Regions from separate parts of the Micromonospora sp. A3M-1-15 genome, predicted to be linked through region 3. Evidence: riboswitches for the same ligand, from Rfam matches in the RefSeq annotation. Region 3 holds a riboswitch; each other region holds the start of a gene.
The links. A riboswitch is a leader RNA that binds a small molecule or an ion and turns the genes downstream of it on or off. The one in region 3 is predicted to bind cyclic di-AMP.
Positions count from the first base shown of each region.

Region 1: it holds a riboswitch for cyclic di-AMP, as region 3 does, so the genes downstream of both, NLX85_RS21500 (hypothetical protein) here and NLX85_RS28665 (NlpC/P60 family protein) in region 3, are expected to answer to the same signal.
Region 2: it holds a riboswitch for cyclic di-AMP, as region 3 does, so the genes downstream of both, NLX85_RS01730 (C39 family peptidase) here and NLX85_RS28665 (NlpC/P60 family protein) in region 3, are expected to answer to the same signal.
Region 4: it holds a riboswitch for cyclic di-AMP, as region 3 does, so the genes downstream of both, NLX85_RS08930 (hypothetical protein) here and NLX85_RS28665 (NlpC/P60 family protein) in region 3, are expected to answer to the same signal.

Region 1 is NZ_JANAVK010000004.1:220,487-228,235, reverse strand. It holds gene NLX85_RS21510 (AAA family ATPase) at 1-1,723, shown strand, start outside; gene NLX85_RS21505 (cation diffusion facilitator family transporter) at 1,815-2,729, shown strand; cyclic di-AMP (ydaO/yuaA leader) riboswitch at 2,873-3,004, shown strand; gene NLX85_RS21500 (hypothetical protein) at 3,009-4,076, shown strand; gene NLX85_RS21495 (hypothetical protein) at 4,174-4,683, shown strand; gene NLX85_RS21490 (SRPBCC family protein) at 4,685-5,137, opposite strand; gene NLX85_RS21485 (STAS domain-containing protein) at 5,240-5,599, opposite strand; gene NLX85_RS21480 (hypothetical protein) at 6,027-6,431, shown strand; gene NLX85_RS21475 (cellulose binding domain-containing protein) at 6,495-7,749, opposite strand, start outside.
Region 2 is NZ_JANAVK010000001.1:375,820-383,568, reverse strand. It holds gene NLX85_RS01760 (DNA topoisomerase (ATP-hydrolyzing) subunit A) at 1-586, shown strand, start outside; gene NLX85_RS01755 (uracil-xanthine permease family protein) at 647-1,984, opposite strand; gene NLX85_RS01750 (alpha-ketoglutarate-dependent dioxygenase AlkB) at 2,080-2,715, opposite strand; gene NLX85_RS01745 (acyltransferase) at 2,803-4,005, shown strand; gene NLX85_RS01740 (hypothetical protein) at 4,169-4,621, shown strand; gene NLX85_RS01735 (hypothetical protein) at 4,781-5,557, shown strand; cyclic di-AMP (ydaO/yuaA leader) riboswitch at 5,863-6,004, shown strand; gene NLX85_RS01730 (C39 family peptidase) at 6,213-7,043, shown strand; gene NLX85_RS01725 (alpha/beta fold hydrolase) at 7,149-7,749, shown strand, end outside.
Region 3 is NZ_JANAVK010000007.1:21,685-29,433, forward strand. It holds gene NLX85_RS28660 (N-acetylmuramoyl-L-alanine amidase) at 1-1,655, opposite strand, end outside; cyclic di-AMP (ydaO/yuaA leader) riboswitch at 1,864-2,001, shown strand; gene NLX85_RS28665 (NlpC/P60 family protein) at 2,070-3,050, shown strand; gene dcd (dCTP deaminase) at 3,111-3,689, opposite strand; gene NLX85_RS28675 (pyridoxamine 5'-phosphate oxidase family protein) at 3,768-4,313, shown strand; gene NLX85_RS28680 (zinc metalloprotease) at 4,384-5,367, opposite strand; tRNA gene NLX85_RS28685 (tRNA-Gly) at 5,609-5,682, shown strand; gene NLX85_RS28690 (hypothetical protein) at 6,027-7,535, shown strand.
Region 4 is NZ_JANAVK010000001.1:1,898,289-1,906,037, forward strand. It holds gene NLX85_RS08895 (cation-translocating P-type ATPase) at 1-1,014, opposite strand, end outside; gene NLX85_RS08900 (DUF748 domain-containing protein) at 1,029-2,009, opposite strand; gene NLX85_RS08905 (heavy-metal-associated domain-containing protein) at 2,046-2,255, opposite strand; gene NLX85_RS08910 (metal-sensitive transcriptional regulator) at 2,410-2,709, shown strand; gene NLX85_RS08915 (DUF305 domain-containing protein) at 2,754-3,380, opposite strand; gene NLX85_RS08920 (DUF6153 family protein) at 3,466-3,888, opposite strand; gene NLX85_RS08925 (YibE/F family protein) at 4,088-5,413, shown strand; cyclic di-AMP (ydaO/yuaA leader) riboswitch at 5,568-5,699, shown strand; gene NLX85_RS08930 (hypothetical protein) at 5,703-6,722, shown strand; gene NLX85_RS08935 (carbonic anhydrase) at 6,786-7,454, opposite strand; gene NLX85_RS08940 (MarR family winged helix-turn-helix transcriptional regulator) at 7,673-7,749, shown strand, end outside.

The DNA of each region.
Region 1 (7,749 bases), on a different contig from region 3:
GATCCAGTCGTCGGCGGAGCGGGTCACCCGGATCGAGGACGACCTGCTGGACCCGGAGTCGGCGCCGCCGGACATGGCGGTGGTGGGCGACGGCGCGCTGCTGGCCACCCTCTCCCGGGCCACCGGGCACGGCATGCGGGACATCGTGAGCACCATCCAGCGGGAGCAGGACGAGGCGATCCGCTCCCCCGGCAACGGCGTCACGATCGTCTCCGGCGGCCCGGGCACCGGCAAGACGGCGGTGGCCCTGCACCGGGCCGCGTACCTGCTCTACTCCGACCGCGCCCGGTACGCCGGGGGCGGCATCCTGGTGGTCGGCCCGTCGAGCGTGTTCGTCCAGTACATCGCCTCGGTGCTCCCGTCGCTCGGCGAGGAGACCGCCACCCTGCACTCGCTCGGCTCGCTCTTCCCCGGCCTGTCGGCGACCCGGACCGACCCGCCCGAGGTGGCCGCCGTGAAGGGGTCGCTGCGGATGCGCCGGGTGCTGGAGCGCGCGGTGCGGGACGCGGTGCCCGACTCCCCCACCGAGCTGCGCCTGCTCTACCGGGGCGAGCTGCTCCGGCTGGAGCGGGCCGAGCTGGACGCGGTCCGGGACCGGACGCTGTCCCGGGGCGGGCGCCGCAACGAGGTGCGCCGAGCGGCCTTCGACGCGGTCCTCGGCGTGCTCTGGGCGCAGGCCCGCGCGCTGCGGATCGGCCGGCTGCCCGAGCAGCCCGCGTTCGAGGACGAGATCATCGAGCGGCCGGAGTTCCGCGAGTTCCTCAAGGCCTGGTGGCCCCGGCTGCACCCGCGGCACGTGCTGGACTGGCTGGCCCGCCCCGAGCGGCTGCGCCGGTACGCCGGCGGCATCCTGTCCGGGGCCGAGATCCGGCTGCTGACGCAGGCGTACCGGAGCCTGGACGCCGAGGGGCTCACCATCGCCGACGTGGCGCTGCTGGACGAGCTGGACGCGCTGCTCGGCAAGCCGGTGCAACGGGCGAGGCCGAAGCGGGACCCGTACCAGCTGGCCGGCGGCGTCCGCGAGCTGAGCACGGCCGCCGACCGGCAGCGGGCCGCCCGGGCCGCCGCCCGGGAGCGCCCGGAGGACTACCGCGACTACGCCCACGTGGTGGTCGACGAGTCGCAGGACGTCTCGCCGATGCAGTGGCGGATGATCGGCCGGCGCGGCCGGCTGGCCTCCTGGACGGTGGTGGGCGACCCGGCGCAGACCGCCTGGACCGGCGACCCGCAGGAGCTGGCGCGGGCCCGGGACCAGGCGCTGGGCCGGCGCCGCCGGTACCGCTACGAGCTGACCACCAACTACCGCAACTCGGCGGAGATCTTCGCGGTGGCGGCCGCGGAGATCCGCCGCGTCCACCCGGACCTCGCGCTGCCCACCGCCGTTCGTTCCACCGGCGTGGCGCCGGTGGAACGGACCGTGCCCGCCGCCGAGATGGCCGCCGCCACCGCGGCGGCGGCCCGCGCGCTGCTGGCCGAGGTCGAGGGCACGGTGGGCGTGATCACGCCGGTGCCGCGTCGGGACGAGGTGGCCGGTTGGCTGGGCGACCTCGGCGGCCGGCTCCAGGTGGTGACCAGCCTCCAGGCCAAGGGCATGGAGTACGACGGGGTGGTGCTTGTCGCACCGAGCGAGATCCGGGCCGATCCGGGGTCGGGCGTGCGCACCCTCTACGTGGCGCTCTCCCGGGCCACCCAGCGCCTCACCACGCTCGACCCGGTCGGCTGACGGCGGCTTCCCGCCCCCCACGTTCACTTGCACATATAGCGATGTGAGCATAGATTGAGCTCGGCCGGGGCGACGGACGGAGGGTGTGGGCGTGGGCGCAGGTCATGACCACAGCGGCGCGGTGGCCAACGCCGCGCACCGCCACCGTGGTCGACTCTGGGCCGCGTTCGGGCTGCTCACCGCCCTGATGGCGGTCGAGGCGGTGGCCGCGTTCGCCACCGGCTCGCTGGCCCTGCTCTCCGACGCCGGGCACATGTTCACCGACGTCCTCGGCATCGGCATGGCCCTCGCCGCGATCAGCGCCACCCGGCGGGCCGACACCGACCCGCAGCGCACCTTCGGGCTCTACCGGCTCGAGGTGCTGGCCGCGCTGGCCAACGCGGTGCTGCTCGGCGCCGTGGCGGTCTACGTCCTGATCGAGGCGGTACGCCGGTTCGGCGAGCCGCCGGAGGTGCTCGCCGGGCCGATGCTCGCCGTGGCGGTGCTCGGCCTGCTCGCCAACGTCGCCGCGTTCGCGCTGCTGCGTGCCGGCGCCGAGGAGAGCATCAACCTGCGCGGGGCGTACCTGGAGGTGCTGGGCGACCTGCTCGGCTCACTCGGGGTGATCGGCGCCGCCGTGGTCATCGCGCTCACCGACTGGTGGTGGGCCGACCCGCTGGTCGCCGTGGCGATCGGGCTGTTCATCCTGCCGCGCACCTGGCGGCTCGGCCGGGCCGCCGTCCGCATCCTGGTGCAGGCCGCCCCGGAGCACCTCCAGGTGACCGCCGTGCACGACCGGCTGGCCGCCGTGCCGGGCGTCGCCGAGGTGCACGACCTGCACGTCTGGACGCTCACCTCGGGCATGGAGGTGGCCTCGGCGCACCTCACCATGGTCCCCGGCGCCGAGGTGGGCGACGTGCTGGCCGCGGCCCGCACCGCCCTGCACGAGGACTTCTCGATCGATCACGCCACGTTGCAGATCGAACCCGGAGCGTCTCCCGGGGCCTGCGGTGCGGTCGAGTGGTAATTAGGGCAATCTTAAATTCAAGTGGCTATTGTGCACTTGTGCCGGTTTTGACCGGGCCACCGGCTCCCACCTGCGGAGCCGGCCCGGAGCAGCGCCGGTAGGCTCGACCGCGGCCCCCGCCGGGCGGCGCCCACCGGCGCCTGCGGCGGCCGTCGCCTAATCGCCCGCAGGGGCGAGCCGGGGAACCACGTTCGTGGGGTGCATCCGCGTCAGCGGTAGGGATCTTCCGTCCCGAACCCGTCAGCTAACCCGGTCGGCGGTTGACGGAAGGACACGTGAATGCCCCCAGTGGCACCTGTACGACGGACGGCCGCCCGGTTGGCGGCCCTGCTCATCGCGACGCTCACCCTCGGCGTCGTGGCCGCGCCGGCCTCCCCCGCCCCGGCGGCTCCGGCGACCGGCCTGCTCGCCGCCGCACCCGGCGACGACGAGGGCGGCACGCCCGCGCTGCGCGCCCAGCTCGACGCGGCCAGCAAGGGCTGGCTCGAGGCGCGGGCCGCGTTGAACCGCTCGGTGACCCGGCAGCAACAGCTCACCGCCCAGCTCAAGACGGTCAACGCCGAGTTGACCGTGCGCGACGCCAAGGTCGGCGAAATCGCCGGGGTGGCGTACCGGGCCGGGCGCATGGGCACGGCCGCGGCGCTGCTCGGCAGCAGCAGCCCGGAGGGCTTCATGGACCGCGCGGCGGCGCTGGAGCAGGTGGCCGCGCACGAGGACCGGGCGCTGCGCGACCTCATCGAGACCCGGGACGAGGCCACCCGCACGCAGGCCGCGCTCACCGGCGAGATCCAGGAGCAGCGCAAGCAGGTCGCCGTGATGGCCAAGCGCAAGCAGCAGGCCGAACGTGCCCTGGAGGTGGCCAACGACCGCGCGTCCAGCAGCGGCGGCGGCAGCGTGCAGGGCACCTCCTCGGCGAACGCCAAGCCGGCCCCGCGCAACGCCGACGGCTCCTGGCCGCCCGAGTCGTGCAGCGTCAACGACCCGACGCCGGCCGACGGCTGCATCACCCCGCGTACGCTGCACGCCCTCCAGCAGGCCAAGGCGGCCGGCTTCACCCGGTACGTGTCCTGCTACCGGCCCAGCGGCTCGGGCGAGCACCCGAAGGGGCGGGCCTGCGACTTCGCCGCGCAGACGGACGGCTTCGGCGGCGTGGCCACCGGCGGCGACAAGACGTACGGCAACAACCTGGCCGCCTACTTCATCCGCAACGCCGACCCCCTCGCCGTGCTCTACGTGATCTGGTACAAGCAGATCTGGCTGCCCAGCAGCGGCTGGAAGGCGTACAGCGGCGGCAACGGCGACCCGTCCAGCGACCACACCAACCACGTGCACCTGTCGGTGTACTGACCCGCCCCGGCGGCACCCGGCCTACGCCCCACGACGTACGCCGGGTGTCGCCGCACGGCCCACGACGCGGCGCCCACGACGGCCGAGCATCGGGGGCATGAGTCGACTCTCCCCCGCCGGGCGCAAGGCCCTGCTCACCCTGCACGTCGTCACCTCGGTGGGCTGGCTCGGCGCCGACCTGGTGCTGCTCACCCTCGGCGTGGCCGGGCTGCGCGGGGCCGACCCCGAGGTGGTCTACCCGGCGGCCGCGCTGCTGGTCACCTGGCTGTTCGCCCCGCTGAGCGTGGTGGTCTGGCTGGTCGGGCTGGCCAGCGCGCTGCTCACCCCGTGGGGGTTGCTGCGCTGGCGCTGGGTGCTGGTGAAGTTCGCGGTCACGACCGTGGTGCTCACGCTGGTGCTGCTCCTGCTCACCCCGCGCGTCCGGCACCTCGGCGAGCTGGCCGGGGCGGCCACCACCCACCTGCGCGTCGACCTCGTGGTCGCGCCGACCGTCTCCAGCACGCTGCTGCTCGTCGTCACGGTGCTGTCCACGTACAAGCCGTGGGGGCGGCTGCGGCCGGCCCGACCGGCGGCCCGGCGACCGGCGCCGGTCGGGCGGCGCGGCTGAGTCAGGCCGCCCGCCCCTCCAGGGTGGCGCCGAGCCGGCTCGCCAGGCCGAGGTGGGCCGCCCGGGCCTGCCGGAAGGCGTACCCGAACAGCGGCGCGGGGGCGGAGAGGGTGATCTCCACGTCGATCCGCACCACCCCGTCGGGCTCGTCACGCAGCCGGGTGTGGTTGCGCACCGTGGTGGCCGGCTGCTGCCGGGCCACGGTGACCACCTCGTCCTCGTTGGCGATCAGCACGTCGGCCTGATAGGTGACCGGGAAGTGCAGCGGGCCGAGCTCCAGCCGGTCGGTGATCGCGTAGCTGGCCAGCGCGCCCGGGCGGGGCGGCAGTTGGCGGACCCGCACGATCAGCGGATGCAGCTCGCCCTGCCGACTCAGGTCGCCGAGCAGGGCCACCGCTTCCGCCCGGGTGCAACGGGCCTGCACGGTGTAGCTGAAGCTGTCGCTGCTGAGCAAGCGGTACCCCCTCGCCGTCGTGGATCCGCACGATCGTCCCGTACCGGAGCCGGGCTGGCAACGGGTCGGAAGTCCCGTCGACCAGCGAGGGGTGGGCGCCGATCAGGCGCCGGGGAGCACCTCACGGGTGCTGTCGGCGAACCAGGGCTCGGGCGCGCCGAAGAGGCCGAGCAGGCCGGTCACCCACAGCTGCCGGTGCACGAACCGGCTCGGCTCGGTGACCACCAGCTTGACGCCGCTCACCTCGCAGGTCTGGAAACCGGCGACCATGGCGCTGATGCCGACCGAGTCGATGAAGGTGACGAGCCGCATGTTGAGCTCGATCCGGGAGGGGCGGCCCTTGGCGAGCACCTCGGCGATCGCTTCCCGCACCTCGTACGCGGTGTCGACGTCGATCTCGCCCCGCGGGGCGATCTGGACCACACCACCGGCCAGCACCGACTTCACGATCGACAGGCTCACGCGAGCACCTCCACTCGCCCGTACGGGCGCCTCATCAGTACGCGGGCCGCGACCGAGAGTATTCCTCCGACGGCCTCGGTCGCCACCCCTCGGGATGAGCAATTCGCGGACTGGGCACACCTGGGCACCCTGATCCGGACCTTCGGGCTCCGATCATCCCCGCGGCGCCGGTCCCACCGGTCGATCGACCGGGGCGGGCCCGGCCGATCCGCCGACCCAGGGTAGCGGGCCGCCGCACGTCCCGGTGGCACCCGACCCCCCGGCGCGTCCGGGTGGACTGTCCCCTGGCGCGCCGACGCGCCCCGCCGGGGTGGTTTGCGCCGGGTCGGGTCGGGGCACTGGGCACGGGGAGCGAACCGTCACGCGCCGGATGACACCCGGAGTCCGAACCGGCCACCGGACTTCGGCACCCCGAGGAGGTAACACCATGTTCGGATCCACCCTGCTGGACCGCCGCAGCAAGCCCGAGCGGGTCGCCGACCAGGCGTGGCAGCACCTGCTCGCCGCCGCCGGCTCCGCCGGCGACAGTGTGCGGGACGCCGCCCGTTCGGCCCGCCGCAACTCCTCCGGCTTCGCCGACGACGCCACCGACCTGGTCGGCTCCGCCGCCGAGGAGGCCCGCCGCCGGTCCAGCCTCGCCTTCGACGCGCTCGCCGGCCGCCGGCCGGCGCTGCCCTGGACGCTGCTGATCGCTGCGGCGCTCGCCGGTGCGGCGATCGGCTGGGCCGCCGGCACCGCCGCGCGGGCGGCCGGCAGCCGCGAGCGGGACGTCGACGAGATCGAGTTCGTCGACGTCGACCGCCCCAACTCCCCCGCCGGCCTCGACGGCTGAGCGGGACGCGACGGTGGCCGTCCCCGGCGTCGGGGACGGCCACCGTCGTGTGTGCGGGTGCGGTCAGCGGGCGGTGCAGGAGACCGTCGGGGCGCGGTTGCCGCCGGTGTACGTGCCGGTGAAGCCGGCCGTGGTGACTGCTCCGACGCCCAGGTTGCCGTTCCAGCCGGCATCCCGGACCGTCACGGCCGACCCGCTCTGGGTGTACGACCCGTTCCAGAGCTGGGTGATCTTCTGGCCGTCGGGGAAGGTCCAGGCCACGGTCCATCCGGCGATCGGGGCGGTGCCGGAGTTGCGCACCGTCACCTCGCCCTGGAAGCCCCCCGGCCAGGAGTTCGTCACCGCGTAGGTCGCCGCGCAGCCGCCGCTGGTCGGCGACGGGCTGGGCGAGGTCGGCGACGGGCTGGGGGACGTGGGCGACGGGCTGGGCGAGGTCGGCGACGGGCTGGCCGAGGTGGGCGTCGGGCCGGGCGTGCCGCCGAGCCGGTCCGCCACGAGAATGCCCCGGCCGTTGGTGCCCAGGTAGACCCGGCCGTAGACCCGCGGATCGCCGGTGAGCGCCTCGCCCGCGTTGCCGTACTGGTGCTGGTCGTCGTTGATCCGCACCCAGGCCGCGCCGGCGTTGTCCGAGCGGTACACACCCTGCCTGCCGTCGACGGTGCCGACGGTGAACAGCGCGGGGTACGTCTGCCCGGGGGCCGCCTTGCCGAAGCCCACGTTGACCGTCGAGGTGACGCCGGCCAGCTTCGTGAAGCTCGCGCCGGAGTCGGTCGAGTGCCACAGCCCGCCCTCGCCGGCCAGCCAGACGTCGCCCTCGCGGCCGGGCACGGCCTTGACCTTGACGCCGGTGGTGGGCAGGCCGCTCGCCGCGGTGGCGGTGAAGCTCGCGCCGCCATTGGTGCTCACGTGGAACCGCCCGCCGCTGACGCCGTAGAACTTGTTCGGGTTGACCCGGTCGGACTCGACGACCGCGTTCGCCGGGATGCCGGTCGCGGCGGTCCACGAGGTGCCGAAGCCGACCGAGCGGACCACCGGCTGGCCGGCGTCGCCCGGGGCCCAGACGAACTGGCCGCCGTCGGCGGAGGCGGCGACCGTGCCGCCGCTGTTGATCCCGGACGGCTCGCTGCCCTGGAACCAGTTCGCCCCGCCGTCGGTGGAGAACGCGACGTGGCTGTCGTTGGGGCGGTCCGCGTCGGTGAAGTTGCCGGCCCGGACCAGCACGGCCGGCTTGGCCTCGGCGTAGTCGAGGCTGGTGGTGCTCGTGAAGGTCGGCTGGGTGAACATCATCGGCGGCACCGCGTCGAGGTCGGTGTGGCGG
Region 2 (7,749 bases), on a different contig from region 3:
CTCACCCGGCCTGGCGCTCGGCACCCGGCACGGCGTGGTGAAGGTCTGCGCGCCCGAGTGGCCGGTCCGCTCGGACGAGTTCGAGGTGATCTCGCTGCGCGACGGCGACGAGGTGGTCGGGGCGACCTGGCTCACCGACGGGGCGGAGACCCTGGCGTTCGTCTCCTCGGAGGCGTCGCTGCTGCGCTTCGCGGCGTCCGTGGTCCGGCCGCAGGGCATCAAGGGCGGCGGCATGGCCGGCATCAACCTGCCGGCCGGCACGCGGGTGGTCTTCTTCGGCGCGATCCGCACCGACGACCCGGGTCACGGTGAGCCGATGGTGGTCACCTCGACGGGCGCCACGGTCAAGGTGACGCCCTTCAAGGCGTACCCGGCGAAGGGGCGGGCGACCGGCGGCGTGCGCGCCCAGCGGTTCCTCAAGGGTGAGCTGGACCTGGCCGTGGCCTGGATCGGCCCGCGCCCGGTCGGCGCCACCGCCACCGGCGATCCGGTCGAGCTGCCGCCGGCCGACCCCCGCCGCGACGGCTCCGGCTTCGCGGTGATGCTCGGCCCCACGGTGATCGGCCACCAGATCGACCGCGACTGATCGTCAGCACGGATAGGGGCCCTGCGGCTGCGCCGCAGGGCCCCTATCCGCATCAGGGGGTCAGAGTTCGGGTTCGGGGCCTCGACGGGAGGCCGGGGTCGTGCCGCGGAGGTGGGCGATCAGGCGCATGCCGTGATAGATCACCAGGGCGGCGGCGGTGCCCAGGGCGATGCCGTTGAAGGAGAGGTCCCCGGCGGTCAGGGTGTAGTTGGCCGCGCCGACGATCACGGCGACCGCGGCGGTCATCAGGTTGACCGGGTCGTGGAAGTCCACCCGGTTCTCGATCCAGATCCGGGCGCCCAGGACGGCGATGAGGCCGTACAGGGCCGTGGTGGCGCCGCCCAGCACGCCGGCCGGCACGGTGAGGATCAGCGCGCCGAACTTCGGGCAGAGCCCGAGCAGCACCGCCGCGAACCCGGCCACCCAGTACGCGGCCGTCGAGTAGACCCGCGTCGCCGCCATCACGCCGATGTTCTCCGCGTACGTGGTGGTGCCGGAGCCGCCGCCCGCGCCGGCCAGCACGGTGGCGACGCCGTCGCCGAGGAACGCCCGGCCCATGTCCCGGTCCAGGTTCCGCCCGGTCATCGCGGCGACCGCCTTCACGTGCCCGGCGTTCTCCGCGATCAGCACCAGGATCACCGGGATGACCAGCACCACGGCGCGCAGGCCGAAGCTCGGCGCGTGGAACTGCGGCAGGCCCACCCAGGCGGCCTCCTTCAGCGTGGTGACCGCCGTCGGGTCGAGCTTGCCGAGCAGCGCGGCCAGCACCCAGCCGATCACCACGCCGAGCAGGATCGACAGCCGGGCCAGGAAGCCGCGGAAGAGCACCGTGGTGGCCAGGATCGCGACCAGCGTGATCACCGCGATGAGCGGCTGCGACTTGAACCCGGTGCCGCTGCCGCCGCCGTCCCAGGCCACCGGGGCCAGGTTGAGCCCGATCAGGGCCACGATGGCGCCGGTCACCACCGGCGGCATGAGGGCGTCGATCCAGCGCGCCCCGGCCAGTTGCACCACCACGCCGACCAGCGCCAGCGCCGCGCCGGCCACCACGATGCCGCCGAGCGCCGCACCGATGCCGCCGTCGGTCTTCGCGGCCAGCACCGGGGCGATGAAGGCGAACGACGATCCCAGGTACGACGGCAGCCGGTTGCCGGTGATCAGCAGGAACAGCAGCGTGCCCAGCCCGGAGAAGAAGAGCGTCGTGGCCGGCGGGAAGCCGGTGATCAGCGGCACCGTGAAGGTGGCGCCGAACATGGCGACGACGTGCTGCACGCCGACGCCGACCGTCCGCGGCCAGGAGAGCCGCTCGTCGGGGTGGACGACATCGCCGGGGGTGACCGAGCGGCCGTTGCCGTGCAGGCGCCACGGGGACCAGCGGGAGGTGGGGGACTGGGTCATGCTGCGCCCTTCGCGTCGTCAGGTGACGGGGGCGTGATCGACCCTGAGAGTTGTTTCTAGCACGGCGCCGGCCGGGGCTCGGGGCCGCCTCGGCGTCAGGCCACCCCGGCGGGCCGGAACTGGACGCTGACCCGGGGGCCGACCGGCCGGGCGGTCTTCGGGACGGCGTGCTCCCAGGTGCGCTGGCAGGACCCGCCCATCACCACCAGGTCGCCGTGCCCGAGCGGGAAGCGCAGGCTGGTCCCGCCGCCGCCCCGGGGGCGCAGCAGCAGCGGCCGGGGCGAGCCGAACGAGACGATGGCCACCATGGTGTCGGTGTGCGCGGAGCGGCCCTGGGTGTCGCCGTGCCAGGCCACGCTGTCCCGGCCGTCCCGGTAGAGGCACATGCCGGCCGTGACGAAGGGCTCGCCCAGTTCGTCGGCGTAGTGCCGGGTGAGCGTGTCACGCGCCGCGGTGAGCACCGGGTGGGGCAGCGTCCGGCCGGCGCCGTACCAGCAGAGCAGGCGGGGAACGGCGACCTCGGCGTCGTACATGGTGCGGCGCTCGGCCCGCCACGGCACCTCGTGCAGCAGCGTGTCGAGCACCGCGTCGGAGCCCGCCACCCAGCCGGGCAGGTGGTCGACCCAGGCGCCCCGGCTCAGCTCGTGCCGGCGCAGCCGGCCGGCGAGCGGGCCCAGGGACGGGCCCTGCTCGGCGAGGTCGAGCATCGAGGGCTGGTACACGCCGCCGATCGTACCCTGCTCTCGTACACGCGTACGAGGAACGGTGCTAGCGCCGTCCGTCGGCGGCCCCGACTACCACCGGGTAGGGTGCCCCGGGTGACAAGCGCCCCGGCCACCCGCGCCGCCCGGCTGCCGTCGCTCACCGGGCTGCGCTGGATGGCCGCCCTGCTGGTGTTCGCCTTCCACGTCGGCACCATGCGGATCGTCGCGGAGCCCGATGTCCGGGCGGTGCTGGACCGGGCGTTCGCCCTCGGCCTGTCCGGGGTGGAGTTCTTCTTCGTCCTCAGCGGATTCGTGCTGGTGTGGTCGTACCGGGACGGCGAGCCGCGGCGCACCTTCCTCCGTCGCCGGCTTGCCAAGATCTACCCGAACCACCTGGTGACCTTCGCGGTGGCGTTGGCCGTCGCGTTCTGGTTCGCCGACCCGGTCGCCCCGTGGGCCGCGATCGGGAACCTCCTGCTGGTGCAGGCGTGGATCCCCCTCGACGGCTACTTCTACAGCGTCAACAACGTGAGCTGGTCGCTCTCCTGCGAGTTGGCCTTCTACCTGTGCCTGCCGCTGGTGCTGCCGTGGCTGCGCCGGGCCCGCGTCGGCGTCCTGTGGGCGGTGGTGGTCGCCGTGCCGCTGCTCATCCTGGCCCTCTGGCCCGCCCAGCTCCTGGTGCCCGAGGAGAGTCGCTGGTGGTTCACCCAGATTTTCCCGGTCACCCGCTCCGTCGAGTTCTGGATGGGGGCGGCCGCCGCGGAACTGCTGCGCCGGGGCCGCTGGCGGGGGCCGAACCTGGCCGCTGCCAGCCTGCTGTTCGTGGCCACCTGGGTGGTGGCCGGGCAGTGGATCCGCGCCGAGTTCTGGGCGGCGCTGCTCGCGGTGGCCTACCTGCTCGTCATCACCGCCGCCGCGGAGGCCGACGTCCGGGGCCGGCGCACGCCGTGGCGGTCCCGCCCGATGGTCTGGCTCGGCGAGGTCTCGTTCGCCTTCTACCTGGTGCACGTGCTGGTCATGACCACCGTGCTGCGGCTCACCGGGGACTGGGGCGCGGGTCTGCGCGGGTGGTGGGGGCCGCTCGCGGTGCTCGGTCTCCTGCTGCTCAACCTGCTGCTCGCCGCGGCTCTGCACCACTGGGTGGAGATGCCCCTGGTGCGCCGTCTCGGGCCGCCCCGCCGTGGCCGCCCGGCGGCGGCCACCGCCGTGCCGGCGCCGTCCGTGCCCGGCCCGCGGCCGGCCCCCGCCGGCCCGGTCGCGGCACCCGTCACCCCGGCCAGGTCCATCGAGTACGCCGGGCGGCGCGACCCGGGCTGAGCCGGGCGCGGCCCGCCGGCGTCGCCCGCCGCGGCCGGATCCGGCAAGGGTGTCCCGCCGCCCCGCGCCGGCCGGTGTCCACCTTGGACGTCGTCCGGTTGACGGATGGCGCGACACGCCCGGCGGCGGTGCGATGTGGCGGCATCGGCGGTAGTTTGTACCCGTGCTGCCGATCGCGCTCGCCTGTCCCGTGTGGTGGGTGGCGCGCTGGATCGCCCGCACACTGGCCAGCCTGGCCGTGCTCGCCGCCTGCTCGTTCGGCGCGGCGGCGCTGCCGGTCGGCGGCGCCGCGACCGCACCGGTGGCGTCCTCCGCGGTGGCCCCGGTCGAGGGCCTGACCCTCCAGCCCGGCGCCGGCGCGCAGCTTCTCGGGGACGGGGCCGGCCGGACCGCCGTCGTCACCGGCCCGGACTTCCGGGGGACAGCCGGCCGGGCCGCCGTCGTCGCCGGGCGGGATCTCGAAAGCGGGGCGGACGTCGACCGGCAGGCCGTGCCCGCCGGTGGGCCCGAGCCGGTGGCCGTGCCCCGGGCCGCGACCCGCCCGGCTGACCGGCCTGTCGTGCTGGCCGGGCTGGTTCCCGCGACCGTCGGCTCCCGGGCCCCGCCCGCCCGCTGACCCCACCCGTGGGCCGCCGGCCCGCGCCCACCGCACGCACCGAACCTCACCCCCGCACCCGCCCGTCGGCGGCCCGGCACCCGTTCCCGGTGCACACCGCCGCTCCCACGGCTCGTGCGGACACCTCTCCGCCACGTTCTCTCCCGTGAGGTGCCGACCATGCCGCAGACCGTTCTCTACCGCTTCCTGACCGAGGTCCCCGAGGCCGCCGCGATCTGGTCGGCCCTGCTCCTGCTGGCCCTGGGCCTGCTCGCCGTGCTGATCGCCCGCCCGGAGCGGGACGACGGGCCCGATCCGGTGCCCGACCCGGTCGCCGAGGAGGCCGCCCGCCGGGCCGACCTGCGCCGCTACGCCGACGAGGTGGCGGTGGCCGCCGCCGGGGCCGCGCAGACCGCCCGGAGGCGGCGGGAGCAGTGGCTGGCCGCCCAGGACGAGGCGGACCGGTCCTGGCGGGCGTACGACGAGGCCGAGGCGGCCGCCCGCCGCTTCGCCGGAGCCGCCGCGCTGCCCGCACCGCACACCCCGCGCACACCGGCCGAGTACGCGGCCCGGGAGCGCTGGCTGCACCACGCCGCGATGGCCGCGCACTGGCGGGGCGACCTGAGCGCCCGGCAGCTCGCCGACGTGCTGGCCCGCCGCAACGGGTGGGACCCGCGCCGGCACCCCGCCGAGCAGGAGATCGTGCTGGCCCGGGCGGTACGCGAGGGCCGCCGGGCCGGCTGGGCGGCGGCCGCCGAGCGGGAGCGGCGGGCCTGGCGGGACGCCGAGCTGGCCGCCGAGGCGGCCCGGACCCTGGCCGCGGAGGCGTACGCGGCGGCCGACGCGCTGCGCCCCGCCGTCGCGGGCGACGCCGCGGCCACGGTGCCGGGGCGGGACGAGACGGCGCCGGCTCCGGTCCCGGCCGCCGCGCGCTGGCGCCCGGCCCGGGCCGGCTGACCGGCGGGGTCGGCCGAATCGTTACCCGAATTCGGTGAGCCCGGTCACCCCGACCGCGGAAACGGTCATCGGGGCCGGGTCGGGCGATTGACCCCCGCAATTCCGGGACGGTCGCCACCGGATGTCCGCTTTTTGCCGCGCGGTGCCGCCGTAACTGCTCGTCCCATTGAGTGAAGTGAGTGACCGAGTGTTCCGATATCTGTAGTGGTGCACGAGGTTTACGCAGGTGGGAGTGCTTGGCAGCCGGCGTACCCCCCGGTAGTGTCGGCGCGTCCGGAGCGGTTTTCGATCGCAAGAGGCGACGCCGCGCCGACCCGCCTAATCGTGTTCTCACGAACCGGGGACCCACAGCAACACCGGGGTGAATCCGCGGGCCACGGCCTGCGGTAGGGCGTACTTCCCGCCCGAATCCGTCAGCTAACCCGGTCGGCGGTCACGGAAGGAGTGCCATTCCTCGTGCCCACCCCTCGCTCGTCCCCCCGCCTCCACGGCATCGCGGTGCCGGCGCTCGCCTGACGGCGACCGAACCCGGCAACCGCCCCGACCGCCCGGTCCCCCCGGGCGCTCCCCGTTCCGCGGCCATCCGCCCCGCAGCGCGCGTGAGTTCCTCCGCGCGGCGGGCCGGCGTGTGCCGCCACGCCCCGTGGAGGAAACAGTGAAGCACCACCTGAAGCGTCAGCTGCGCCGCCTCGTGACCGAACGCCCGTACCAGATCATCGCCGGCTCGGCCGCGGCGCTCGTGCTGGCCGGCGGCGCCGGCGCCGCCGTCGCCGCCGGCGACGACGCCCCGGTCCAGCAGGAGAACACCGCCGCGGTCGCCGAGCTGGGCTCCCGGCTCGGTGAGGTCGCCAGCCGGGGCGAGGCCCGGGTGGCCGTCCCGTCGCCCTCGGTCTCGCCGAGCGCGTCGCCGTCGGCCGCGAAGCCGGCCGCCAAGGCCACCGCCGACCCGGACACCACCCCGAAGGCCAAGCCGAAGCCCCCGTCGACCAAGGTGCTCGACTACACCTACGAGGCGCAGACCGCCTACTGGAACTGCGGCCCGGCCGCGGTGCGCAACGCGCTCAGCGCGAGCGGCGTCGAGACCACCCAGGACGCGATGATCGCCCCGCTGAACGCCGGCGAGAACGGCACCAACTCGGCCGAGGACACCACCCGGGGCCTGAACCAGATGGTCAAGGGCAACCCGTACCGGACCCACATGTTCGGCGGCTCGGCGAGCCCGGAGAAGATCGACCAGCTCCAGGCGGACGTGGTCAAGGCGATCACCGACGGCCGGGGCGTGGTGGTCAACATCGCCGGCGACGCCACGGACACCGACGGCGGCTGGCACTCGTTCCCGGGCGGCCACTACATCGCCGTGGTCGGCTACAAGAACGACGGCCGCACCGTCCGGATCGCGGACTCGGCGAACGCGGCGCTGCCCGCGTACTGGATGAGCACCATCGACCTGGCGAACTGGGCCGCCACCCGCGGCTACTCCGCCTGATCACCCCTCCCGTCGGGCACCGGCTCCACCGAGCCGGTGCCCGACGCCGTCCGCGCCGGTGTCCGCTCTCGCGCCGGGTGTCCGTCCGGTGGCACACTGCGCCCTATGGGCGACGAGACGGGTACCCGCCATCTGCTCCTGCTGCACGGCATGGGCGCCACCGGTGAGGTGTGGCTGCCCTGGGCGCCGCTGCTGGAGCGCCACTGGGCGGGGCGCTGGCTCGCCCCCGACCTGGCCGGGCACGGCTGGTCGCCGCCGCTGCCCGGCTACTCCTTCGAGGCCCTGGCCCGGCGCGTGGTCGAGGGGCTCGGCCCGGTGACCGAGCGGCTCGGCCCCCACGACCGGCTCGTGCTGCTCGGGCACTCGCTCGGCGGGGTGGTCGCGCTGGCCCTGGCCGCGCGGTCGCGGCGCCTGCCGGTCGACGCGGTGGTCGGGCTCGGCATCAAGGCCGTGTGGTCCCCGGTCGACCTGGAGAAGGCCCACGAGCTGGCCGCCCGGCCGGTGACCTGGTTCGCCACCCGGGACGAGGCGGCCCGCCGCTACCTGCGGGTCTCCGGGCTGGCCGGGCTGTTCGCCCCCGACCACCCGGTGGTGGAGGCGGGGCTGCGCCGCGAGGACGGCCGCTGGCGGCTGGCCATGGACCCGGCCGCGTTCGCGGTGGGGGAGCCCCGGCTGCCAGCGCTGCTCGCCGCGACCGACGTCCCGG
Region 3 (7,749 bases):
GCCTTCTGGCCGAGGTACCAGATCGCCGTCCAGTCACCCTGCACGTCCGCCAGGGCGTACGTCTGGCCGGCCGAGGCGCGGGCGCCGTGGTCGGAGATGTACATGGTGTCCGGCGTGCCGTTCGGCCGCAGACCGAGGTCGTTGACCAGCGGGGCGGTCGCGCTCGGGGCGGTCCGCAGGATCACTGCGGACGAGCCCCGCAGGGGGCAGGGCGCGGCCGGCGGCGTGGGCTTCGGCACGCCCGGCGGCTGCTGGTTGCAACCGGTGAAGGCGGGCTGGTTGGTGGCGAAGTCCGGGTCGATGGTGACCAGGCCGGTGTGCGGCGTGCCGGTGGAGTGGAACGGCGCCTTCATGAGGTCGAAGTAGTGCGACCAGTCCCAGTACGGGCCCGGGTCCCAGTGCATGCCGGCCACGGTGCCGGCGGTGGTGCCGGGCACGTTGTCGTGGCCGATGATGTGCTGCCGGTCCAGCGGGATCTGGAAGCGCAGGGCCAGGTGCCGGACCAGCTTGGCCGACGCCCGGTACATCGCCTCGGTGTACCAGGTGCCGTGCCCGGCGAAGCCCTCGTGTTCGAGGCCGATGGACTTGGCGTTGACGTACCAGTTGCCGGCGTGCCAGCCGACGTCCTTGGCCTTGATGTGCTGGGCCACGTAGCCGTCCACCGAGCGCAGCGTGTAGTGCCAGCCCAGGTAGTCGGCCCGCTTCACCAGGTCGACGCTCGGGCGGAAGTAGCCCTCGGTGTCGTGGATGACGATGTACTCGATCTTCTGCTGGGCCGGCCGGTTCCCGAGGTCGTGGTTGCCGTAGTCGCCCGGGTCGGCGCTGAGCTGCTCGTAGGGGGCCGGGATCCACTCGCAGGCGAGCCGCACCGGGCACTCCAGGCCGTCCGGCCGCTCGGCCCGGCGCAGCCCCAGCTTGTGCAGCCCGGACTGGTCCGGCGTCACCGTGGTGGCGGCCAGCGTCACCCGCTGGCCGTCGTCGGTGGTCCGGGCCGCGCCGAGGCCGAGCTGGTCGTAGACCTCGTCGGCGAAGGCCGCCGCCGCGTCCTCGGTGTCCGCGCCGGAGTAGCGGGCCACCGCGCCGTACCAGGCCGCCGGGTCGGTGCCGGCCCCGACCGGCGCGCCCAGTTCCTTCTGGTACGAGGCGAGCAGCGCCGCCCCGCCCCGGATGTTCGCGGCCGCGTCGGTGCGCAGCGTCTCCTCGGCGAGGCCGGTGAGCGCCGCGGCGGCGTCGAGCGTCTGCAGGGACGCCTGCGGCAGCACGTCCTCCGCCGGCGCCGACGCGGTGGCCGGGTCGAGGGTGAGCGGGCGCGAGTCGTCGCCCCGCGGGTCCTCGTCCTCGTCGACGTGGCCGCTGGCCGGGGTCGAGAGGACGTGCTGGGCGTCGGTGAGGTGCATCGGGCCGTAGCCGCCGCTGGTGCTCGGCTGGCCCGGGTGGGTGTCCCAGCGCGACTCCAGGTACGAGACGCCGAGCAGGACGCTCTGCGGCACGCCGTACTCCGCCGCGGCGGCGGCGTACTGCTCCTGGCGGTCGGTGGTGGTTTGGGCGGTGCTCGGTTCCGCGGCCACCGGTCCGGTGGCCACGAGCGCGGTGGCCGCCGCGACGGCGGCTGCCAGCAGCATCCGTCTGCCCGACGGCGGGGGTGAGAGGTGCATCGAACCTCCAGACAGGGATGGGGGTCACTGCGTCCTCACCCTCGCCCCGCGCAACCTCCGGGTCAATACCTTTCCGAGAGGTAATCTGCCGTGAAAAAAACCTTCGGGCACGGAGTGTCACGGCGTCTTGGGTTGCGGATCGGTAACGGCCATCTCTACTCTGGTCAATCGTCGGCCGCCAGTTTCACCGTCCAACCCGGGTGGTGACGGTTCGACACCGCCGAGTCGCCTCCGGGCGAGCCGGGGACCCAGGTACCTGGGGTGAATCCGCAGCCACTGCGGTAGGGCGGCTCCCTTCCCGCCCGAACCCGTCAGCTAACTCGGTAGGCGGGCACGAAGAAGGAGTACGGAAGCCCGGTGGCACACCATGCCCCGCGGCCACCGTCGAGCCGGTCGGTCGACCGGTCGACGGCTGTGCCGCGTTCCCGCTGGTCCCGCTTCACCACCGTCCTCGCCGCCCTGGCCGGCACCGCCGTCGTCCTGACCGGCGGCGCCACGGCGGCCCACGCCGAACCGTCGGTCACCGAGATCGAGCGCCAGATCGACCAGGACTGGAACAAGCTCGAACCGATCATCGAACAGGTCAACGCCACCCGCGAGCAGCTCGCCGCCAAGCGCAAGCAGGCCGCCGCGCTCGCCAAGCAGATCGCCCCGCTCCAGGCCCGGGTGGACGCCGCCCTCGGCCAGGTTGGCGGCCTCGCCGCCGACGCGTACAAGGGCGACAACAACCTCTCCACCGTCAACGCGCTGCTGGGCAGCCGGTCGCCGAGCGAGCTGGTGGACGGCCTCGCACTGCTCGACCGCTTCGCGAACCGCCAGCAGGCGCAGGTGCGTACCGTCGCCGAGCTGCGCGACCAGCTGGCCGCCAAGAAGCAGCCGCTGGACGAGATGATCAGCGAGCTGGCGCGCACCGAGGCGCAGCTCGCGGCGAAGAAGAAGCAGATCGACGCCGAGATCGTCAAGCTGCAGAAGCTCCGGCTCAAGGTCTACGGCAGCGGCGGTGGCGGTCCGCTGCGTCCGGCGCCGTGTCCCGCCGGCTACCCCGGTGGCCCGGCCGGCGTGGCGGTCAAGTTCGCCTGCGCCCAGATCGGCAAGATCTACGTCTGGGGCGCCGCCGGCCCCGACCACTTCGACTGCTCCGGCCTCACCATGGCGGCCTGGGCCAAGGCCGGCGTCTCGCTGCCGCACAACGCCCGGCAGCAGCACGACGTGACCAGGCGGGTGAGCCGGAGCGAGCTGCGCGCCGGCGACCTCGTCTTCTACTACAGCGACCTGCACCACGTCGCCATGTACGTCGGTGACGGCTGGGTGGTGCACGCCTCCCAGTCCGGCAAGCCGATCACGATGAAGCGCGTCGACGACGGCCAGATCAACAGCTATGGCCGCCCGGGCTGACCGGTCCGCGGGGGCTCCCGTGCCGCGGGGGCCCCTGCGCCGTTCCCGAGTGCCGGTCGGTCAGCGGGTCGGCCAGGTGCGCCAGTTCTGCCAGGACCGGCTCGGGGTCGGCCCGCGCTGCCCCTGGTAGCGCGACCCGTAGACCGCCGAGCCGTACGGGTGCTCGGCCGGCGAGGAGAGCCGGAAGATGCAGAGCTGGCCGATCTTCATGCCCGGCCAGAGCGTGATCGGCAGGTTCGCCACGTTGGACAGCTCCAGCGTGACGTGGCCGGAGAAGCCCGGGTCGATGAAGCCGGCCGTGGAGTGGGTGAGCAGGCCCAGCCGGCCCAGGCTGGACTTGCCCTCCAGGCGCCCGGCGAGCTGGTCGCCCAGCGAGATGACCTCCAGCGTGGAGGCGAGCACGAACTCGCCCGGGTGCAGCACGAACGGCTGGCCTTCCGGCACCTCCACCATCGAGGTGAGATCGTCCTGCTGCACGGACGGGTCGATGTGCGTGTAGAGATGGTTGTTGAAGACCCGGAACAGCCGGTCCAGGCGTACGTCGATGCTGGACGGTTGCACCAGCGTGGGCTCGAAGGGCTCCAGCGCGAGCGTGCCCGCCTTGATCTCGGAGACCAGGTCGCGGTCGGAGAGCAGCATCGGAACACCATAGCGACCGGTACGGGTGACCTGCGTGTCGGACTACATCTTCGTACACCTGTTCGATAGAATGTCCGCATGGCTTCCTGGTCCGAATTCGCCGCCGACGAGCCCCGACTCGCCGACGAGATCCGCCTCCTGTTGCAGCAGTACGGGCCGGGTTTCGGCTACCTCGCCACGGTCCGTGCCGACGGCGGCCCGCGGGTGCACCCGGTCTCCCCGGTCATCACCGACGACGGTCTCTGGTGCTTCGTCATCGACTCCCCCAAGCGCCGCGACCTCGAACGCGACGGCCGCTTCGCGCTGCACTCCTTCCCGCCGGAGGAGAGCGACGACGAGGCCTACGTGGCTGGCCGGGCCCGCCCCGTGACCGATCCGGCGACCGTGGCCCGGGTGGCCCGGATCGGCCGGGCCGCCTCGCAGGGCGACTGGCGGCTGTTCGAGTTCACCGTCGACGTGGCGATGCTGACCCGGCGCGACCAGGTGACGCACCCCGGCGGCGGCCGGCCGGAGGTGCGGGTCTGGCTCGACCCGGGGGCCGGCGCCCCGGCCCGGCGCGACCCGCTCGCCTCGGAGGGGCGGCGCGGCCGGCACGGCTTCGACACCCGCCGCCCGGCGGCCTGAACCCCCACGGAAAAGCCGGTGCCGACCCCGTCCGAGGACGGGACCGGCACCGGCGTGTGGTGCGGGGCGGTCAGGCCGCGCGGTAGGCGTTCCACGCGGTGAGCATGCGGCTCGCCTGACCAGGGGTGAACTGGTACATGCACGAGTCGTAGGTGTAGTCCATGAAGTTGGTGATCGGGTCCAGGCCGGCGGTGGTGCAGGTGTCGCGGCCGGTCGGGCACTCGAAGGCCGGCGAGGCCTCGGCCGGGGTGTCGGAGACGCTGTCGCCCGAGCCCGAGCAGCCACCCTGGAAGGTGTGGTAGAGGTTCAGCCAGTGGCCGACCTCGTGGGTGCCGGTGTCGCCCTGGTTGTAGTTGGTCGCCGTGCCGCCCGGCAGCGACTCGCTCAGCGCGACCACGCCGTCCATGCTGTTCAGCTTGCGCTGCGGGAAGGTGGCCCAGCCGAGCAGGTCGTCGCTCAGCTCGCCCAGGTAGAGGTTGAGCGTGTTCTTGCCGCCCTCGCGCAGCGAGGTCTTCATCGAGCGCTCGGCCGAGGAACCCTGCACGATCGGGTACCAGGCGGCGTTGGTGACGTGGTGCACCTTGGTGAGCTGGAAGCTGAAGGCGGTCGGGGCGCCACCGGTGGCACCGGCGTACGCCTTGTTCAGCACGTCGATCTGCTGGGTCACCATCGAGTCCGGGATGTTGCCCCCGGCCCGGGTGCTGTCCCGCTGGATGACGTGGACGACGACGGGGATGGTGACCGTGGCCAGCGTGGTGGCCCCGGCGCCGGCGCGGAAGTTCGCCCGCTCACGCAGCGCCGCCGCCAGGTCGGCGTCGCGCTCACGGACCTGCTTGGCGGTCAGCTCGTTCGGGTCCAGCTTGGCCGTGCCGCCCTTCTTGATCCGCGCGTCGGAGTGGACGTCAGCGGGTCCGACGCAGGACGCGTCGGGGGCGGCCGAGAAGGCCGAAGCAGCGGGGACGACGCCCACGGCGGCGGTGCTGAGCAGCAGCGCGAGGGTCGTCGACGCGACGCCGGCGGTACGCCGGGTCAGCAGGTTGGGACGCAGTCCCATGGGCCCACCTCTTTCGAACGGCATGACAGGGGGTATGTCACGCCGGGTCGGAAACGTGTGGGAGACGTTACATCCGATCGAAGGATTTGAGAACGGCCATATGTTGCCGTGCGGAAACTTTCCGCTGCTGATCGGCGCTCCGCCGTGACAAGATCGTTTCGGTCCGGTTGCGACGCGTGATCACGCTGCGGGGGTACCTGGGTGCAGGGAGGTGGTGGCCTCAGGTACAGTGGTGCCGCCTGCGGGTGTAGTTCAATGGCAGAACATCAGCTTCCCAAGCTGACAGTGCGGGTTCGATTCCCGTCACCCGCTCCAGCGTGAAGGCCCTGGCCAGGACGACAGTCCCGGTCGGGGCCTTCGGTGTTTCCGGTCACGATCATGCCGCGTGCCATTGGCCCATGGGCCACCGTGCTCGCCCTGCCACGAGGCATCGCAGCGACTCGCTTCCAGAGATTGCCCCCTATGTCCGCCACGGGGACCATTCGGCTGGTACGCGAAGCGGCCTCACGAGTTTCGGGTCGCAGCCGTACCTTATCCTCAGCGCACCATCCATCGATGATCTTGCTGCACGGGGAGAGTAGATGAAATCTTGGCGCCTTCGCGCGCTTGTCACAAGCGTGGCCGCTGCCGCGGTTGTCCTGTCGATCACGACTCCGGCCGTGGCGGCGTCGGCCGCCGGTCCGGTTCTCGAGATCGAGTCGATCGCCTTTGACCGCGCCGAGGTTGACGTCACGCAGGACTATGCCAGCGTCAATCTCACGTGGACGATCACCGACCGGGCCACCAATGCCCAGCGGATCAACGGCGCCGTCGAGCTGCGCCAGTTTGCCGGCGATGTGGAGGTCGGCCAGCCCCGCACCGTCAGCTACGACCTGCAGTGGGGGCGGGCGCAGATCGGGGGCTCCGGGACGGCGCAGAGGTCCACGTACGTCTACGAGTTCACTGTGCCGCGCTACTCGTCGGCGGCCGAGACGGTCTGGCGGGTCACGAAGGTGACCATCGCCGACGATGTCGCCCATGCCCGCACGGTCCGGGACCCGGGCCCGGCCGCGCTGGCCGTGACCCAGCTCGTCGACGCCGAAGGGCCGGTCGCCGAGCAGCTCTACTTCGACTTCGACCAGCCGCGCGCCTTCTACGACGACGGTTCCGGGGTGACGTTGCGCTACCGGGCGCAGATCGTCGACGAGTCTGCCTTCAGGAAGGGCAAGCTCACGCTCGCCGGCCCGAACGGCGTGCGGCTGAGCTCCACGTTCCAGCTCACCCAGAGCGGTTCGCAGTGGTCGTGCAATGGCGAGACGGCCTGGGACCCGACCTGGGTGACCTGTCCCGTCTCGATCGGCGTGCCGGCCGGCTCTCCCTCCGGCACATGGCGGGTCGCCCGGCTCGACCTGACCGACAGCTGGGGCAACACCCGGACCGACACCTCGCCGGAGGGGCCGGCCCCGATCCAGGTGAGCCGCAACGACGTGGTCAGCGCCTCGGACTTCGCTCTCACCAAGTCCCAGGTGAACAACTGGCGCACGCAGGCGTCGACGGCGCTCACCTTCACGCCGCACGGCGCCGTCGGCGGCCTGACCTCCGTCGACGTCGACCTGTCCTGGTGCTCGCAGCCGTCCCACACCCCGTCGGTCGGTGACGACGGCACGGTCTCGGTGGAGATCGTCATGCCGTCGGGCTGGGCAAGCTCTTGCAAGATCGACGGGGTCAAGCTGACCGACGGTGCCGGCAACGTCGCCTTGTACGGCACGGCTTACGGCGCCCCCGACCTCGGCCTCACCATCACGCAGGTGCCGGACGAGAAGGCACCTGTCGTGCTCTCGGCGAAGCTGCCCAAGGCGACCTGGACGCAGCAGGAGACCGAGGACGCGTGGGGCCTCGGCTTCGACGTCACGGTCGAGGTCGACCAGTTCGCCCCGATCTCGGGGTTCAGCGCGACGATCTACGACAGTGAGGGCGTCTCGCAGGGCGGTATGTACGGCGGTGAGTCCGACGACGGCACCGGCGTCTTCCACCTGGCAGTGTCGACCGACCGGCTGGCACCCGGGCAGTACACGATCGGGTTCTCGCTGACGGACCAGGCCGGGAACACGAGCATGTGGGGTTACCCGAACAACGCCGGTAACCCGATTCCCAACGGTCCACTGGTCCTGACCGTCGTCGCCGACTGAGGTCCGGTCCGACCCGGCCTGCCCGGCCGGGTCGGACCGCTCCGGCGGAGGTCAGACGGAGATCGCCGAATTCCACGCTGACAGTGCCGGTTCGATTCCCGTCACCCGCTCCACATGTAAGGCCCTGGTCGGGACGTGAGTCCCAGCCAGGGCCTTCGACGTTTCCCAGTGGCTGGACCACCTTGAGCGAGACCTCGTCTGCCCGGACGGCAGC
Region 4 (7,749 bases), on a different contig from region 3:
CTGGGCGAGCTGGGTGTCCCCGCCGACCCGGGTGGCCCGGACGACCAGCCGGCCGCCGGCGTTCACGGTGGCGCCGACGACGGTGTCACCCGGCCCCACCTCGACCGGCACGGACTCGCCGGTGAGCATGCTGGCGTCGACCGCCGAGGTGCCCTCGTCGACCACGCCGTCGGTGGCGACCTTCTCGCCCGGCCGGACCACGAACCGGTCCCCGACCACGAGCTGGTCCACCGGGATCCGGGTCTCCTGCCCGTCGCGCAGCACCGCGACGTCCTTGGCGCCCAGCTCCAGCAGGGCGCGCAGGGCGGCGCCGGCGGTCCGCTTGGACCGGGCCTCGAAGTAGCGGCCGGCGAGGATGAACACGGTCACCCCGGCCGCGGCCTCCAGGTAGATGTTGCCGGCCCCGTCGGTGCGGGTGATGTCCAGCCGGAACGGGTGGGTCATCCCGGGCATCCCGGCGTCGCCGAGGAAGAGGGCCCAGAGCGACCAGCCGAACGCGGCCAGGGTGCCGAGCGAGACCAGGGTGTCCATGGTCGCCGCGCCGTGCCGCAGGTTGATCCAGGCGGCCCGGTGGAACGGCAGCCCGCCGTAGACGACCACCGGGGCGGCCAGGGTCAGCGACAGCCACTGCCAGTAGTCGAACTGCCAGGCCGGCACCATGGCCAGGAGGATCACCGGCACGGTCAGCGCCACCGACACCCACAGGCGGGTACGCAGCCCGTGCAGCTCGTCCACCGGCTCCGCGGTCGCCCCGGCCCCCACCTGGGTGGGCGGCGGCGGGACGACGGCCGTGTAGCCGGTCTTCTCGACGGTGGCGATCAGGTCGTCCGGGGTGACCTCGTCGGCGTACCGGACGCTGGCCTTTTCGGTGGCGTAGTTGACCGTGGCCTCGACGCCGTCCATCCGGTTGAGCTTCTTCTCGATCCGGGCGGCGCAGGAGGCGCAGGTCATGCCACCGATCGCGAGTTCGATCATGTTCGGCGCGACCGGCAGGGACTTCGCGGTCGATGTCATCGCGGCACCTCCTGTCAACTGTGCCCGTGACCCGGGGTGCCGTGGTCGGCGTCCGGGGTCGGTGCGGTCGTGGGGGCCGGCGCGGCGGGCGCCGGAGCGGCCTGGTCACCGGCCACCACGGTGAACTCCGCGGTGTGCACCGCGTCGCCGTGCCGGAAGTCCAGGTAGAGACGGTACGTGCCGGCCGACGGCACCTCGGCGGCGAAGGTCACCGCCGGCCCGGCCGGGGTCCGCCCGTCGCCGGGCGCGCCCTCCGGGTGCACGTGCAGGTACGCGAGGTCGCCCTGGCGCAGCGCCACCAGGTGCCCGTACGCCCCCAGGTAGGGCTGGAGGTCGGTGACCGGCCGGCCGTCCCGGCTGACGGTCAGGGTGAGTCGGCTGGTCCGGCCGGGCTCCGGGGTGCCGGTGAGGGTGACCGTGTAGCCGTCGACCGTGGTGCTGGTCGCCGGGGCCGGCAGCGGCCGGGTGTCCAGCGCGCCGGGGACGGTGACGTCGACCCCGAGTGTGAGCGGCCCTCCGCCGGTCGGGGTGAAGTCGGCGAACGCCCGCCAGACGCCGGGACCGGCGAGCGGTGAGGCGACCCGCCAGGTGCCGTCGGCGGCCAGCTCCGGGTGGACGTGCCGGAAGCCGGAGAGGTCTCGGCGGGCGACGATCAGGTGCATGCGCTTGTCGTGCGCGACGTCGTAGCGGGTGACGGGCCGGCCGTCCGGGCCGGTGATGCGGAAGGCGAACTCGCCCGCCGGGGCGGTCACCGGCTGGAGGGTGTAGCCGCGCTCGGAGACGAGCAGCCCGCCGGGCAGGTGGGCGGTGGCGGTGGCCGTGTGGCCGCCGTCACCGTGGTCGGCTCCGGCGGAGCCGTGGCCGGCGTCGGTGGCGTCGTGGCGGGTCTCGGCGGCCGGGGTGACGGGGCCGGCCGCGTGGCCGACCCCGTACGCCGTGCCGAACACCGCCGCGAGGCCGAGGGCGAAGCCGCTCAGTTTCGTCGCCGTGTTCATCGTGGTACCTCGGTTTCTTCGGGTCTTTCGGACCCGTCACGCCCCGACGAGGTCGTAACCGGCCTCGTCGACGGCGGCGCGGACGGTGTCCGTGTCCAACGGGCTCTCACTGGTGACGGTGACCCGGCCGGAGGCCAGGTCGACCTGGACGTCGGTGACGCCCGGCAGCGCGCTCACCTCGGTGCTGACCGAGTTGACGCAGTGCCCGCAGGTCATGCCCTGCACCTGGTACGTGGTGGTGACCATCGCGCATCTCCCCTTCCTGCCGCCTCCGATCATATACCCCCTGGGGGTAAGCGGAAGAGAGACGGCTGCCACTTTCTGTACCGTTACCCCGTGGGGGTATCGGCCACGAACAGGACCGTACCATACCCCCGAGGGGTACGCTATCCTTGACGTCATGACCGCACCGACGACCCCGACCCGGGGCTACACCGCCAGCAAGGACCAACTGCTCGCGCGGCTCCGCCGCATCGAGGGCCAGGTCCGCGGCATCGAGAAGATGGTCGAGGACGACCGCTACTGCATCGACGTGCTGACCCAGATCTCCGCCATCCAGGCCGCGCTCGACAAGGTGGGCCTCGGCCTGCTGGACGGGCACGCCCGGCACTGCATGCACGAAGGCGCCGCCGAGGGCCGCGCCGACGAGATGGCCACCGAGATGATGGCCGCCGTCGGCCGCCTCATGAAGCGCGGCTGACCGGGCCGGGTGCCCCGCCGCCGGCGAGGCACCCGACACGTGGCTCAGAGCCGGTCGAGCATCTTCCTCATGGCGTCGATCTCGCCCTGCTGGGTGGTGACGATCTGCCGGGCCAGCGCCGTGGCGTCCGGGTGGGCGCCGCGGGCGATCTCCTCCTTCGCCATGGTGATGGCGCCCTCGTGGTGGGCGATCATCATGGTGAGGAACCGCCGGTCGAAGTCGGTGCCCGACGCCGCCCTCAGCGTCGCCAGGTCGGCCTCGGACATCATCCCGGGCATGCCGTGGTCCATCCCCGGCATCCCGTGCCCGGCGCTCATCGAGGGCGCCGGCCGGCCCCACGCGGCGAGCCAGCCGCGCATGGTGGCGATCTCCGGCCCCTGGGCCGCCTTGATCTGCCCGGCCAGCTTCCTCACCTCCGGGTCGGCCGCCCGGGTCTCCGCCAGCTCGGACATCTCCACGGCCTGCTGGTGGTGCGGGATCATCATCTGGGCGAACATCACGTCGGCGGCGTCGAACGAGGCCGAGGCCCCCGCGGCGGGCGTGGCGCTGCCGGCCGCGCCCGGCATGCCGTGGCCGGCCGTCGGATCGTCGCCACAGGCGGCCACGGCCAGAGCGACGGTGACGCTCGCGCCGGCCAGAGCGGCCCGGCGCGCGATGGTACGAGTGAACACGAGTGTGCCTTTCGCAGTGTCGGAACGTACGCAGCGGACGACGGACGCGGGGCGCCGGTGGTCCGGTCCCCTCGCGTCGGGCGTCCTATCTGCGCAGCACCGACGTCGTCGCCAGGCGCAGCCCGTAGAGCCGGGGTGGCGGGGCGCGCGGGCCGGTGGGATGCCGGAGCGCGCCGCGGGCCGCCGCGACGGCGGCCCGTGAGCCGGTCCGCAGCAGCACGACGACCAGCAGCGCGACGGCGAACGCGCCGAGGACGGCCAGGCAGACGCTCCACCCGGACGGATCCCCACCCGGATCGGCCGGCGGCAGCGCCCGCGCCGGGCAGCCGTCGCCCACGCAGTCCGCGACCATGGCGACCGCTGCGGTGTGCCCGGCCGGATGGCCCGCCGGGTGTCCCGACGGGGAGTGGGCTCCGTGGCCCAGGGTGTGCATCGCGGTCAGCCCGACCAGCGTGCAGAGCAGCAGCAGGAGCCGGACCCACCGTCCGGTCGCCGCCGAGCCCACCATGTCACCACGGTAACCGGCCCATCCGGCACGCCCCGGCGGAACCGCCGCAGCACCGTGTCCCGGGGCGTCCCCGACCCGCCTGGCTACCATTCCGGGGCGACGACCCGGCCCGCGTCCGTCCCGCGGCGCACCAGCCGGTCCGGCGGACCGACCGGCCCCGGAGACACGAATCCCGTTGCGAATCGTTGGGAGAGACGCCATGGGCGCCGACCACACCCGTCCCGCTCCGTCGGCCCCACCGGGGGTACGGCGGATCCTGGTCGCCACGGTGGTGCCGCTCTTCCTGATCACCGTGGTCGCCGCGCTGGTGCTCTGGCCCCGGCAGGACCGGGAACCGGCGGACGCCCCGGCGCTGCCCCGCTACCACGGCACGGTGACCCGGGTGGTGACCGAGCCCTGCCCGCCGACCCCGGAGGCGCCGGAGGGGAGCCCGGGCGGTTCCGCCGGGCCGTGCGGCACGGTGACCGTCGCCGCCGAGCAGGGCCCGGACGCCGGCCGGCAGGTCGAGACGCCGGTGCCCTCCGGCCCCGGCGCGCCCCGGGTCGAGGTCGGCGACGAGGTGATCCTGGTCGAGCTGACCGACCCGGCCGACCCGGCGGTGAAGAGCTACAACATCGCCGAGCACCAGCGCGGCGCGCCGCTGGTCTGGCTGGCGGTGCTCTTCGCCGTGGCGATCGTGGCGTTCGGCCGGTGGCGCGGGCTGGCCGCGCTGGGCGGGCTCGCGGCGAGTTTCGCCGTCCTGCTCGGCTTCGTGCTGCCCGGGATCGGCGCCGGCCAGCCGCCGCTGCTCGTGGCGATCGTGGGGGCCGCGCTGATCATGTTCGTGGTGCTCTACCTGACCCACGGGATCACCGCGCAGACCTCGGTGGCCGTGCTCGGCACGCTCGGCAGCCTGGTGCTGACCGGGGTGCTCGGCACCCTGGCCACGGCCGCCACCCACCTCACCGGCTTCGGCAGCGAGGACGCGACCACCCTGTCGATGCTCCAGCGCGACGTGGACCTGCACGGCCTGCTGCTCGCCGGCATCGTCATCGGCTCGCTGGGCGTGCTGGACGACGTCACGGTCACCCAGGCGGCCACGGTCACCGAGTTGGCCCACGCCAACCCCGCGCTGTCCCGCCGGCACCTCTACCGGGCGGCCACCCGGGTCGGCCGGGCGCACATCGCCTCCACGGTCAACACGATCGTGCTGGCGTACGCGGGCGCCTCGCTGCCACTGCTGCTCCTGCTCGTCGCCGATTCCCGGCCGGTGAGCCAGATCCTCACCAGCGAGTTCCTGGCCCAGGAGATCGTCCGCAGCGCGGTGGCCACGCTCGGCCTGATCGCCGCCGTACCGCTGACCACCGGGCTGGCCGCGCTGGTGACCACCGCCGGGCGGCGCGGGACCGCCGCGGGCCCGGCGGATCCTCCCGCGCCCCGGCCGCCGGCCGGGCGGGACGAGGCGCTGGAGGCGCTCGGCGGGGCGCCCGGGCCGCGAACCGGCGGGTGGCCCGGCGGCGACAGGAACACGGAGGCCGCATGGTGACACTCCGCAGCGTGATGACGGATTCCAAACGCGATCCTGGTCACGCTGGGCGAGGACGAAATCTCGCTATTGGTCGGCTTCCGGACGTAGAACACCGGGAGGACTCTCGGGTAACCTCGCTGCCGGTCACCGCCGAAGGCGCGCACCGGCGCCAGCGGTGCCGCCGCCCAATCGCCCGCGGGCGAGCCGGGGAACCAGGTACATGGGGTGAATCCGCGCGAGCGGTAGGGGCCACTTCCGTCCCGAACCCGTCAGCTAACCCGGTCGGCGGCCGACGGAAGGGAACACTGTGACGGCACCCCTGCGGCGCTGGCTGACCCCCGTGGTGGCCGTCGTGGCCGCGCTCACCGTGCTGGTGGGGCCGGCCCCGGCGACGGCCGCGCCGACCACCCCCACCCCCTCGGGGCACTCCGAGGACGACGACGACCCCCTCATCACCGAGGCCATCGACACCGCCAACCGGGCCTACCTCCAGGCCAAGGCGAAGCTGGACAAGTCGCGCAAGCGCCAGCTCCAGCTCGCCCTCGAGGTGAAGGCGGCGCAGAACGAATTCGACGCGCTGAGCCCGCAGGTGGCCCAGATGGCCGCGCAGTCCTACCGGACCGGCCGGATGGGCGCCATGGCCATGCTGCTGGACAGCAACACGCCCGACTCGTTCGTCCGGCGGGCGGCCGCCCTCGACGAGCTGAACCTGATGAACGCGCAGAAGCTCGCCGCCATCAACGCCGCGAAGAACCGCGCCGAGCAGGCCAAGATCGCGCTGGACGTCGAGGTGCGCGAGCAGGAGAAGCAGAAGAACGCGATGGCCCGCGAGAAGGCCGAGACGGAGAAGGCGCTGCAGCTGGTCGGTGGGATCGGCTTCACCGGCGGCCTGGTCTCGGCCACCTCTCCGGTCGCCCGCATCGGCCCCGGCCGGACCGCCGACGGCGACTGGAAGCCGGAGTCGTGCAGCGAGAACGACCCGACCACCTCGGGCTGCATCACCTCGCGCACACTGCACGCGTACAAGGAGGTGAAGCGGGCCGGCTTCAACCGCTTCGTGGGCTGCTACCGCCCCGGCGGGCCGTGGGAGCATCCCAAGGGCCGGGCCTGCGACTGGTCGCTGCAGAACAGCGGCTTCTCCCCGTGGCGGACCAAGGACCAGCGGATGTACGGCAACAACGTCGCCGCCTTCCTCATCCGCAACGCCGACCGGCTGGGCATCTACTACGTGATCTGGAACCGGCAGATCTGGTTCCCGGCCACCGGCTGGAAGTCCTACAGCGGGCCCTCCAACCACACCGACCACGTGCACATGTCGCTGCTCTGACGCCATACGCCGAGAGGGGCCGGTCCGCGATGCGGGCCGGCCCCTCGACGTTCGGCGGGTCGGTCAGCCGGCGAGCGCCGGGTCGGCGGGCGCGGCCGGGGCCGGCACCGGCGTGACCGGCGCGGTGGCCGGAATCTGGGCGACGGTGCGCGCCTCGCCGGCGCTCAGCCGGTAGGACATGCCGACGATCGTGCACTCACCGGCGGCCACCCGCTCGGCGAGCACGGCGGACCGGGCCACCAGGGCCTCGACGGTCTGCGCGATGTGGATGTCGACGATGGCGTCCAGGTCCTCGACGCCGTCCCGGCCGGCCCGGAGCAGGCTGGGCGCGACGGCGTCCACCACCGCGCCGAGGTGCCCGGACGGCGAGGTGCCGGTGCGGACCGCCTCGCGGGCGGCCTGGACCGCGCCGCACGAGTCGTGGCCGAGCACCACCACGAGCGGGGTGCCCAGCACGGTCACCGCGTACTCGACGCTGCCGAGCACCTCGGGGCCGGCGGTGTGCCCGGCGGTGCGGACCACGAAGAGGTCACCGAGGCCGCGGTCGAAGATGATCTCGGCGGCGAGCCGGGAGTCGGAACAGCCGACGATCACGGCGAACGGGTGCTGCCCGTCGGCGACCGCCGCCCGGTGTCCGGCGTCCTGATTCGGATGGCGCGGGGCACCGGTGACGAACCGCCGGTTACCGGCCTGGAGCTCGGCGAGCGCCTGTTCGGGAGTGGTCGGCGGCATCCATCCTCACCTCGTCCTCGCGCGAAAACGACCTGGTCAGCCGGCCGGCGACGGAGGCGGCCTCGGCACCAACCGTCACACGCAGTCCAAGGTACGTCAAGATTTACGTGATACGCATTTCATACGTTGAGCCGCCCTTGACGGCGGCGCCGGGGCTCGGTCCGGCCGTGCCGGCCGGGGCCGGGGCAGGACCGGGAGACGCGGGAAAGGGCCATACCATGACGACCATGGCGACGACACCAGGCGAGAACGGGAGCGGCCGGAACTGGACCTTCCTCACCAACCACGGGCACGT